DNA from 2 places in the Pseudoalteromonas sp. SG44-17 genome. Region 1 is predicted to be linked to the other one. Evidence: riboswitches for the same ligand, from Rfam matches in the RefSeq annotation. Region 1 holds a riboswitch; the other holds the start of a gene.

Evidence for each region. A riboswitch is a leader RNA that binds a small molecule or an ion and turns the genes downstream of it on or off. The one in region 1 is predicted to bind cobalamin.
Region 2: linked by a shared signal. The riboswitch ahead of H5182_RS10455 (ABC transporter ATP-binding protein) and the one ahead of H5182_RS14780 (TonB-dependent receptor domain-containing protein) in region 1 are both predicted to bind cobalamin.

The regions. Positions count from the first base shown of each region.
Region 1 is NZ_JACJEV010000021.1:20,537-26,735, reverse strand. Features, by position in the region: gene H5182_RS14785 (YajQ family cyclic di-GMP-binding protein) at 149-631, shown strand; cobalamin riboswitch at 805-983, shown strand; gene H5182_RS14780 (TonB-dependent receptor domain-containing protein) at 1,017-2,861, shown strand; gene msrA (peptide-methionine (S)-S-oxide reductase MsrA) at 2,950-3,486, opposite strand; gene H5182_RS14770 (efflux RND transporter permease subunit) at 3,637-6,199, opposite strand, start outside.
Region 2 is NZ_JACJEV010000012.1:769-6,967, forward strand. Features, by position in the region: gene H5182_RS10445 (FKBP-type peptidyl-prolyl cis-trans isomerase) at 1-365, shown strand, start outside; gene H5182_RS10450 (histidine phosphatase family protein) at 414-1,028, shown strand; cobalamin riboswitch at 1,069-1,194, shown strand; gene H5182_RS10455 (ABC transporter ATP-binding protein) at 1,280-2,116, shown strand; gene H5182_RS10460 (iron ABC transporter permease) at 2,103-3,098, shown strand; gene cobT (nicotinate-nucleotide--dimethylbenzimidazole phosphoribosyltransferase) at 3,103-4,167, shown strand; gene H5182_RS10470 (adenosylcobinamide-GDP ribazoletransferase) at 4,167-4,964, shown strand; gene cobU (bifunctional adenosylcobinamide kinase/adenosylcobinamide-phosphate guanylyltransferase) at 4,961-5,488, shown strand; gene H5182_RS10480 (cobyric acid synthase) at 5,488-6,199, shown strand, end outside.

The sequences.
Region 1 (6,199 bases):
TCGTTTAAAAATAGAACCGCAGTATATCAAACAAATTTCGTATCGCACCTGAACAAAGCATAGAAAAGTGTAAAGATTTATAAAATTTATATAGTATAATTATCGACAATATAAATTTGAATTAAAAATATCTTGTTAGGAGAGACTTATGCCTTCATTTGACATTGTTTCGGAAGTCGAAATGAACGAAGCAAAAAATGCTGTTGATAACGCCAACCGTGAGCTGGAAACTCGCTTTGACTTTAGAGGCGTTGATGCGTCAATAGAGCTTAATGATAAAACCATTAAACTAAAAGCAGAAGCTGATTCACAGGTTATGCAGTTGTTTGATATTTTAGCGAGCAAAATATCAAAACGCGGTATGGACGTATCAAGTTTAGAGCTGCAAGATATTTCACGTGCGGGAAAAAATGTTTACCGTAATGTTGCGCTAAAGCAAGGTATCGAAAAAGATATGGCTAAAAAAGTAGTTAAAGCCATTAAAGACTCTAAAGTGAAAGTACAAGCCGCGATCCAAGGCGAAGAAGTACGTGTAACGGGCAAAAAACGTGATGACCTACAAGAAGCCATGCAAGTAGTACGCAGTGCTGATTTAGGGCAACCATTTCAGTTTAAAAACTTTAGAGATTAGAAAGCTAGGAGCTAGGTTTCTAGGTGCTAGAAAAAGCCAAATTGCAGCAATGTAGTTTGGCTTTTTTAGTTTAGAACTTATGATTATTCCTAGAACCTAGAGTGTTTAGATGTATAGCCGTCCATTGACTTTTGTGCTTAAAATAATCACAATAGCGACCTATTTTCAAGGTGCTTGTGGTTACTTTTCAAGGTTGTTGATTAAGTAAAGCAAGATAATCGGGAAGTTGGTGGCGTTTATAGGATATAAACGAAGTCCAACACTGCCCCCGCAACGGTGATACATACTTTTAGCTAAATTTATTAGCAAGTTATGTTAAGTCCGGAGACCGGCCTTGAAGTCAATTTACTATCACTTGTGCGGTGGGCGCGGGTCAGGGGATATCATGTTAAACAAATCTACTCTATGCGTAGCAATTGCCGCTGCGTTGTCTTTTTCTGTGTCTGCAGAGCAATCAATAGAACGCCTGACGGTAACCGCTAATAAATTTGAACAATCAATTACTGATGTACTTGCCAGTGTAACTGTTATTGAGCGCAGTGATATTGAAACAAGTAATGTCCGTGATTTACCGAGTTTACTAGCAACCCAAGTTGGTTTTCAAATAAATTCCAATGGTGGCTTTGGGCAAAGTTCTGGCGTGTCACTTCGCGGTTCAAGCTCGCGACATACACTTATTTTGATTGATGGCGTACGTACGGGCTCTGCAACCCTTGGTTATAAATCAATTAGTAATATTCCTCTTAATTCAATAGAGCGCATTGAAATTGTTAAAGGCTCTCGTGCTGCAGTTTATGGGTCTGACGCGCTCGCTGGTGTGATCAATATTATTACTCGTACAAAGGAATCCGTCAGCCTAGATGCAACATTTGGTACTGATGCTTATCAAAATTATCAAGTTGCAGGTACAACGGTAGTTGATGCTGTTAAAGCGTCGTTTAATGCTGGGTTTGAAAAAACGGATGGCTTTGACGTATTGCAAGGCGTAGCATCGGATGAAGATGGTTATGAGAACAAAAATTTAGGATTTAATATTCGCTATGCAGATGAGCTGTTAGGTGAGCTTAAAGCGCTGGGTCAATACAGTGAAGGTAATGCACAATACGACAATGCTTTCTCGCCTATTGATAGTATCGTAGAAAATAATGAATTTGAAAATTATCAGCTAGGGCTGGATTGGGATAAATCCTTTACCGATCATAAGCACTCAATTAATGTTGCTATTGCAACCGACGATTCTGACAACAAAGGCTATGATTACACTGGTGCGATTATTACTAATAGTTATAAAACAAAACGTAAACAATTTGATTACCACGGCAGTTATAATGCAAGCCAAGTTTTAACCGTTAATGGCGGGCTTAATTGGTATAAAGATGAAATATTTACTAATGGTAAGGCTTATCTAGCGGATAGCAAAGTAGCTAAAGCTGCATTTCTTGGGGGCTATTTTGATGATAATAAATTCATTGCAAATTTAGCATTGCGTTTAGATGATGATGAGCAGTTTGGTAATGAAACAACTTACGCCGCAGCTGTTGGTTATCACTTAAATAAGCGTGCAACACTTCGATTGAGCCAAAGCACGGGATTTAAAGCGCCAACATTTAATGATCTTTATTTTCCTGACCCTTTATCTCCAGGTAATCCAAATTTAGCACCAGAGACATCAACTAACCAAGAGTTAGGTTTGAGTTTAGACTTTTCTCAGGAAAAGCTTGATATATCAATATTCAGAAATAATATTGAAAACCTAATTGCATGGGCACCTAATGCAGCTGGTAAATGGCAGCCAGAAAATATAAATGAAGCACGCCATGAGGGTGTTGAGTTTAGCTTTGCCAATACAGTACTTGGTTTTGATAATCAGTTTAATTTTACTTATTTAAATGCTGAAAATACCGAAACGGGTGTAGCACAAACTTATGTTTCACCACGTACTGTGAACTGGTCTGTTGCGAAGCAGTGGGGCGATTTTGATGCCGGTTTTGATATGCAGTACCGTAGTGATCGAAAAGGTAAAGTAACAGAGCTTAGTTCTTATACGTTATGGAACTTAACTGCAAATTATCAATTTAACAGTGCGCTTTCATTTTCTGCTCGTGTTGAAAACTTATTTGATAAGCAATACAACGCGGTTGACTCAAGTATGGATTATGCAACTGGCGAAGTGTTTTACTACAATACAGTTGACCGTCGCTTCTTTGTTGGCGCAAGTTACCAGCTCTGATCTCGTTCTAGCTTAAATAAAAAAGCCCGACACTTTTGTTTGTCGGGCTTTTTTATATTCAGATGAAAATGCTTATTTAGCACTTTGCTTAGTTTACTAAAAACTGTTTATAGTCTTTCTCAAACTTTTTCAGCTTAGGTGCTATCAATAAACTGCAATAGCGTTGCTCAGGGTTTTCGTTGTAGTAGTCTTGGTGATACTGCTCTGCTGGGTAGTAAGTGGTTGCAGGGCTAACTTCAGTGACGATATCTTCGCGTATTTGGCTTTGTAATTTTGCAATATATTGATTAGTTTGCGCTTGCTGCTCGCTATCATGATAATAAATCACACTTCGATATTGGGTGCCTATATCATTACCTTGGCGGTTTAGCTGAGTGGCATCATGCAGGGTAAAAAACATCGCCAGTAAGGTCTCATAGCTTATCTGGCTACTGTCAAACTTAATCTGTACAACCTCTGCGTGGCCGGTGAGGCCAGTGCAAATTTGTTTATACGTAGGCTCAGTTGTTTCGCCGCCAGTATAGCCAGAGCTTACTTGTAAAACGCCTTTCACGCGCCTAAACGCGGCATCAATACACCAAAAGCAGCCACCACCAAATGTTGCAGTTTCATTTGTTATACTCATTTAGTTGTTCCTTAAAGCTGTTAAATTACACGGATTATCTAGCGTAACAGAAGAACGAGCAAGGAGGTTTATTATTTCATTTAATTACGGCAGGGAAGTGTGTTGAAGTGAAAAGTAGCGTTGCTATGGGTTTGCAACGCTACGATGAGATTAAAGCTCTTTTAGCGGCCTTTCAGCTTCTTGTTGGTTGAGCTTTTGTTGTAAAAACTCAGGAGACTGAGTATTGCGAGCCAGCGCATAGTACGCCGCAGGAACAACAAATAGCGTAAGTATGGTTGCGACAATAACACCAGTAAACACCACTACACCAATTACCATACGGCTCTCTGCACCAGGGCCTGAGGCTAGCACTAGTGGCACCGCACTCATTACCGTAGTCAAAGAGGTCATAATAATTGGTCGCAATCTTTGGGTTGCTGCTTGTAAAATAGCTTCACTAAACTCTACGCCTTTATCGCGCAATTGATTGGTAAATTCGACAATCAATATACCGTTCTTAGCACTAAGACCAATCAGCATTACAATGCCTATTTGGCTGTAAATGTTTATGGTTAGTCCTGCAACCCATAAACCAAACATTGCGCCCATCAAACCCAGTGGCACAGTGAGCATGATCACAAAGGGGTGCATAAAGCTTTCAAACTGAGCGGCTAAAACTAAGAAGGTAACAGTAAGCGCTAGAATGAAAACATACGTCATCGCTGAGGCACCTTCATAATATAATTGCGATTCACCTTTATAATCAATGGCGCCATCAATTTCGTTTTCTTCCATTGCCACTCTATTTAAAAAGTTAAGCGCTTCTTCAAGGGTATAACCATCGGCGAGGTTAGCGCTCAAAGTAATAGCACGCATTCGGTTGTAACGATTTAGCCTTGATGCAGTGGCTTCTTCTTTTAAGCTAATTAAGCTATCTAGAGGAACCAGTTCATCACTGCGTGATTTTAAGTAAATATTTGATATATCGGTAGGATCAGCAAAGTCAGCTTTAGTGCCTTTTAAGATCACATCGTACTCTTCACCACGGTCAATAAAGGTGGTAACACGGCGTTGGCCTAACATGGTTTCAAGGGTGCGGCCAACATCCGAAACTGAAATCCCTAAATCCGCCGCTTTGTTTTTATCGATACTGATCAAAAACTGCGGGAAGGTTTCTTTGTAGTCATGGTCAATACGCACCAGTCCTGGGTTTTTCTCTGCACGTTCAATGATCCGGTCTCGCCAATCAGCTAATTGTGCATAATCATTACCTTGCAGGACAAACTCAATGGGCCGTGATGAGCCACCGCCACCAATACCACGGCGCATAATAGCAAACGCGCGCACATCGGTGACTTCAGTCATTTTTGCACTGATCTCATCCATTACTTCCCAAGTTGAACGTTTACGTTCATCCCAGTCTGCCATACCAACAATTGCCACACCACCGCTGCCACCCCAGCCAGGAACGCGTACCAGCACTCGACTTAGTTCGCCCGCTTCGGAATAAGGCATTAAACGTTCTTCAATTTTTGCCATGTTGGCGGCGTTATTTTCATAACTTGCCCCTTCAGGGCCACTCATCATGATAAAGAAAGTACCACGGTCTTCTTTTGGCGTAAGTTCTGAAGGAATTTGTTGGAACAGTAAATAACTAACAAAACCAGCCAGCAGTAGGGTGATTGTTAAACCACCTGAACGCGTCATATTTGAGCGTAAAGAGTTTTTATAACTTTGCTCAATCTTACTAAAGATACGGTCCATCCATTGGCTGAATTTACTCTCTTTTGAGGATGGTTTAAGTACTAATGAACACAACGCTGGCGAGAGTGTTAATGCGGTAATGCTTGAGAAGAATACCGCGGCGCTGACGGCCATCGCAAACTCGGTAAATAATGCGCCGATACGGCCATCCATAAATACCAAGGGGACAAACACCGAGATCAGCACTAAGGTGGTGGCAATAATTGCAAAGCCAACCTCACGGGCGCCACGATAAGCGGCTAGTAGGGCAGGTTCGCCCAGTTCGATACGCCGGTGAATGTTTTCTAGCATTACAATCGCGTCATCAACAACCAAGCCAATTGCTAGCACCAGCGCCAGTAGTGTCAATAAGTTAATTGAGTAACCCATCGCCAATAAGAACATAAAGCTACCGACCAGCGCAACTGGGACTGTTACCGCTGGGATCAAGGTGGCGCGAATGTTCCCTAAAAATAAGAAGATAATTAATACCACCAAGGCCATAGAAATAGCCAAGGTTCTGTAAACCTCGTTAATTGATTCTTTAATGAATATTGACGAGTCGTAGCTGTCTTGAATAGTTGTGCCTTCTGGCAGGTTGCGTTTGATTTTTTCAAGTTCAGCACGGGCATTATCAACCACGGTAAGTGTATTCGCTTTAGCTTGTTTAACAATACCAAGGCCAACCATATTGCGGCCATTACCTCGGAATAAGCTTTCATCGTCAGCGGCTTCTAATTTTACATCAGCGACTTCACCAAGACGAACTAAGTAACCATCGTCGCCACGTTTAATTACTAGGTTTTGAAAATCACGCTGCTCTTTGTAACTACGCGCTGTTCGAACTGTAAAGTCACGGTCGATAGATTCTATCTCACCTGCAGGTAGCTCAACATTTTCAGTTCGTAGGGTGTTTTCTATGTCACTACTGGTTATGCCACGAGCAGCCATTGCTTGGCGGTTGAGCCAAATTTTCATGGCATATTTACGT
Region 2 (6,199 bases), on a different contig from region 1:
GCTTCATAGTTAAATTTAGTAATCATGCTGATACTCAACTGTGTGCTTCTGGTTTGATGTATAAAGTAATAGATGAGGTCTCTGGTGAGCTAGTAACTGACACTGATACCGTGGTCATAAATCAGCGTATTATGCTTGCTGATGGCAGCGTAATAGCTGATAGTTATAAAGCTGGAATGCCTGAAGTATTTACCTTAGATGAGGCAATCGAAGGATTACGAGAAGGTATTTTATTGATGTCGGTTGGTTCTCGCTATGAATTTGTAATTCCTGCAGAGCTGGCGTGGGGGCGCAAGGGGAATGGTGGGAAAATAGGAGCTAATGCCGTTCTACATTTTGATGTGCGCTTAATCCGTTTAGGATGACCATTATGCTATTGTTAAAAGTACTTTTCTTTAATGTAAGAGGGTTTTATGCCGCCATTTTCTAGTCGCGTTTATTTATTACGCCATGGCGAATTGATTGAGCAAGGAGTCTTGGCCGGACAGACAGATTTTTTACTCAGTGAACTTGGCCGTGCGCAATTACATCAAGCGTGCAATGAGCTAACTAATATTGAGCTTGTACAAAGTTCGACTTTGAAACGTTGTAGCGAATTTGCCAGATCTTTTAGCCATGCCCAGCAAATACCACTTTTTCTGACTGATCAGCTCCGAGAGTTTAATTTTGGTGATTGGGATGGCTGTAAATATGATGATTTGTGGCAACAGACGGATTCTCCTAGTCTTGGCGATTTTTGGCAAAGCCCTTGGCAAGTAACTCCCCCTCATGGCGAAAGTATGAGGGATTTTTATCAGCGAATAGCAACGTGGTGGCAAACGTTACTAATTGATATTGCAAGTAATCGTACTCAAGCACAATTAGTTTTAACGCATGCCGGAGTGATCAAGCAACTATTAGGTATTATTTGTCGGTTACCAAAAGAGTCGAATCAGCAAAACATATTTTCAATCGGTTATGGGAAGCTCATTTGTATTGATATTTACATAGATGATAGCGATAAAGCATGGCCAAGAATTGTGTTTTAAAAGACTATTTTTAGCCGTCTAGAAAGATATTAATTGAAATATTTACTCACCCGCCCATAATAGAGCCTTATGTATTTTGGAATGGGGTGTAACTCCTCAACTGTTCCCGCAACTGTAAGTCGCAAGCGCGATAAGTCAGATACAAAATACGTTAATTTATTACCTATTGAGCGGGCTAACTCTTCTATTATCACCATGATCATAATGGTTTGTAGTGTATTGGGTTTAGCTATTGCTAGAGAGATAACACATTGCAAATACCAGCAGTAATTGATCCCCCTTTACTTGAAGTAACTAATTTATCGTGGTCGGTGGCAAATACCGCTATTTTGCACGATATTAATTTTGCAATAAAACCAGGCCAGTTTATCGGTTTGTTAGGGCCTAATGGCGCAGGTAAATCAAGTTTATTGCGTTGTTTATACCGTTACACTAAACCAGTGTGCGGTGAGGTTATATTTGCAGGGAAAAATATTTGGCAGCTAAGTGCGGATGAATATGCCAAGCAGGTTGCTGTGGTGCTGCAAGAAACACCTTCGCAATTTAATCTATCGCTTTATGATGTAGTGAGTCTTGGCCTTACGCCGCATAAAAGCTTATTTAGTTCGACAACTAAAAATGATCAACAAATTATTTTTCAGGCGATTGAGCAAGTTGGCTTGAGCCATCATTTACAGCAATCGTTTGATTCCCTTTCCGGTGGCGAGAAGCAACGCGCATTGATAGCACGTTCAATTGTACAAAGCCCTCAATTATTAATTATGGACGAGCCTACCAGCCACTTAGATATTAAATATCAAATTCAATTAATGGAGTTGACTAAATCGCTAAATGTAACGGTATTAGCGTCGTTCCATGATCTTAATCTTGCAGCAAGTATGTGTGATGAACTACTGGTGATAAAGCAAGGTAAGTTAGTTGCAACGGGTAGCCCAGAATATGTCATCACGGAAGAAATGCTTAGCGAAGTATTTGGTGTCTGTGCCGAAGTCTCGGCGCATCCACAGAGTAAACAATTAAATAAGGTCATTCCGCGTATTACCTATTTTTACGGTTATCAAGGTGGTGGCGTTGATGCAAAAAAATAATTATTTTGCAGTCAGCGTGGCGTTATTCTTTGCCTTGTCGAGCATTTTTATAGCACTTAGCTTTGGTGCTGCGGCCAGTAAATTTATTGATGTATACCACAGTATTATAGGTCAGGGAGATGACTCCTTTATAGCGCGGATCATATGGCAACTGCGAATGCCACGAACATTGTTGGCGTTTTTAGCTGGCTCTGGTCTAGCTATTGCTGGTTTAATTTTACAAACCGTAACCCGTAACCCGTTAGCCGATCCTTACTTATTTGGTATTTCATCGGGAGCCTCATTTGGTGTGGTATGTTTTATGACACTAACAGGAGTCAGCGCGGGAATAACAATGTCGGCCGCGGCATTTGTTGGTAGTTTATTGACTATGTTATTACTGGTTTTTATTGCCGGACGAGCAGGTCGCGGACAAGTTGAAAGCATGCTCTTGGCTGGGGTCGCTTTATCCTTTTTATTCAGTGCCTTTACCAGCTTACTTTTGTATTTTAGTGATCCACAGGCGATCACGGCTATTTTATTTTGGACGCTAGGCAGCTTTGCTCGCGCACAATGGTCAACGTTATGGTTACCCGCTTTAGTTATTATTAGTTGCACAGTGCTGATGATGGGTTTTCGTCGGCAACTAAATGCAATGTTACTAGGTGATGAAAGTGCTGCAACTTTAGGAATACCGGTACAGCGGTTTCGGTTATTAATGTTGGTATTGAGCTCATTGATCACTGCAGTGTTAGTGGCGATGTGTGGTGGTATTGGTTTTGTTGGTTTGATGATCCCGCATATAGTACGGTTTTTTGTGTCGCAAGGCACTATTACTGGTTTGATCATGACGGCTTTAGTTGGCGGTATATTTATGGTGTGGGTTGATGTGCTATCGCGTGTTTTACTTGCAAATCAAGAATTGCCAATCGGTGTTATTACTTCTGCAATAGGCAGTATTTTCTTTTTATCGTTACTTTATTTTCGCAAGCGAGAGAGTTAGTCAGATGTTTAATATACCCACAGTAACTAATCAATTTGGTCACCTCATCATTGATAAGATTAACCAAAAAACTAAACCGCTTGGTGCACTTGGACAGTTAGAACAATGTGCAATACAACTGGTTACTTTGTTTAGCCAAAAAGTGGCAAGCGAAGATGCTTTTAAAACCTTTGCACCTGCAATCAATAAGCCTACTTTGCTGGTATTTGCAGGAGATCATGGTGTTGCTGCACAAGGGGTATCGATAGCGCCCAGTGATGTCACCTCACAAATGGTAGCTAATTTTGTCAGCGGTGGTGCCGCTATTAATGTCTTTTGCCAACAGTTAGGTTGGCAATTAGAAGTGATTGATTGTGGTATTTTGCATCCAGTCACAGCGCCAAGTGTCCATAATTGCCGTCTAGGAAGTATAACAAAGCCATTTAATACAGACATGGCAATGAATACCGCGCAGGTACAGCAAGGCTTTAATAATGCTAAACAGCTGGTGCAGCAGCTCAGTCATAGTGGTTGTAATACAATTGCCTTTGGCGAAATGGGCATAGGTAATACCACCAGTGCAGCAGCGATTATGGCAGCTATGCTGAATTTACCTGCACAGCAGTGTGTTGGCAAAGGCACGGGTGTTAGTGATGATATTGTTACGCGTAAAATAACAGTTGTAGAGCAAGCGCTGGTATTGCATCAGTTACATTTAGCAGATCCTATTTCACTACTTGCAGCGTTAGGTGGCTTTGAAATTGTGCATATTACGGGAGCTATGTTGGCTGCGGCTGAGCAAGGCATGGCTGTAGTAGTTGATGGCTTTATTTGTAGTGCTGCGGCAATGGCCGCAATTAATATTAACCCAGCAGTGAAAGATTATTTAATTTTTGCACATTGCTCAAATGAGCAAGGCCATCGACTGATGTTAAACGCACTCGATGTTAAGCCACTGCTGCAACTTGATTTACGCTTGGGTGAAGGCACTGGCGCTGCGTTAAGTTTACCATTATTGCAAGCCGCACTTGGTTTTTATAATCAGATGGCTAGTTTTGCTGATGCTGGTGTTAAGCAGGTTGTCAGTTAATGCCTAACCCAGAGGCAAATAAAGTAACGCAATGGCAGTTACTGTTATTAGCAATTAGCTTTTTAACCCGGCTACCGGTGCAGTTGCGCTTTAATGTAACCGGTGCTCATTTAAATCAAGCAAGTCGCTATTTTGCTTTAGTGGGTTTACTGCTTGGTGGATTATTAGCACTCAGCTACGGCGTTTTTCAATTACTGTTACCAGCATCAATAAGTGTATTACTAATGATGGCGGTCGGGTTGTTATTAACAGGCGCATTTCATGAAGATGGCTGGGCCGATGTATGGGATGGTTTTGGCGGTGGTTGGCAGGTGTCGCAAAAGCTTGCCATTATGAAAGATAGTCGTCTTGGTACTTATGGTGCAGCGGCATTATTTATTATGCTGCTGGTTAAATTTCAAAGCCTACTCTTTCTTAGTGAGTCATTGATTACTGTATTGAGTGCAATTGTTATCGGGCAATGTGTAAGCCGAGTAGTGGCAACCAGTTTAATTATGGGGATGGAGTATGTAAGTGAAGATGCGACTTCAAAAGTAAAGCCGCTTGCTATGCACCTATCGGTCACTAGTTTAGTTACGTTACTTGTAACCGCCGCTACTTTACTGGTTAGCTTGATTGCTGTTGGTGTATTGTTATGGCAAACCGTATTCATTCTTGTAGCAGTATTACTGATCCTAAGAGTCATTTTGATCCGCTGGTTTAAACAGCAGTTAGGTGGTTACACTGGCGATTGTTTAGGTGCGGCGCAGCAGCTAAGTGAAATTGCCATTTACTTAACTTTCGTGAGTATATTATGAACGCTAACCACACATTTATTTTAGGCGGCGCACGCAGTGGAAAAAGCCGCTTTGCTGAACAGCTTGCACAGCAAAGCAATAAAAGCGTTATTTACCTCGCAACGGCGCAAGCCCACGATACTGAAATGCAAGATCGTATAGTCCATCATCAAAAACAGCGCCCTGTCGATTGGCCGTTAGTTGAGGAGCCAATTGCATTGGCTGAAGCGTTACAAACACACAGCAGCAAAGATAACTGTATTTTAGTTGATTGCTTAACCTTATGGTTAAGTAACTGTTTATGTCACGCCACAAGTGATTGTTGGGATGAACAGAAATCAGCACTACTAAATACCCTTGAAAATTTACCGGGGCAAGTGATTTTTGTCAGTAACGAAGTTGGCCACGGTATTGTGCCTCTGGGCGAGCTAAGCCGCCGGTTTGTAGATGAATCAGGCTGGTTACATCAAGCCATTGCCGCAAAAGCTGCGCGAGTTGAATTTATAATGGCAGGTCTTGCCTTAACACTGAAAGGGCAGTCATGATGAAAACATTAATGGTACAAGGTACGACTTCTGATGCAGGGAAAAGTACTTTAGTTGCAGCATTGTGCCGGGTATTTGTTGAACGCGGGATCAAAGTTGCTCCATTCAAACCACAAAATATGGCCTTAAACAGCGCTGTAACAGAAGATGGCGGCGAAATAGGTCGTGCGCAAGCACTACAGGCGATTGCAGCTAAAGTGGCGCCACGGGTTGATTTTAACCCCATTTTACTCAAGCCCAATAGTGATACTGGCGCTCAAGTGATAATTCACGGTAAAGCCATTAGTAATATGGAAGCAGGTGCTTATCATGATTATAAAAAAGTCGCGATGGATGCGGTACTGGCTTCGCAACAGCGTTTAAGCGAAGAGTTTGAGCTACTGGTAGTTGAAGGGGCGGGCAGCCCGGCTGAAATTAATCTACGTGCGGGTGATATTGCTAATATGGGTTACGCCGAAGCGGTTGATTGCCCCGTGATCATTATTGCAGATATAGATAAAGGCGGTGTGTTTGCGCATTTGGTCGGTACTCTTGCGCTATTAAGCGAGTCAGAACAAGCACGAGTAAAAGGCTTTGTGATCAACCGTTTTCGTGGCGATATAGGCTTATTGCAAGGTGGCCTTGATTGGCTTGAAGAGTACACAGGTAAACCAGTGTTAGGGGTGTTGCCGTATTTACATGATCTCGCCCTCGATGCTGAAGACGCGGTAG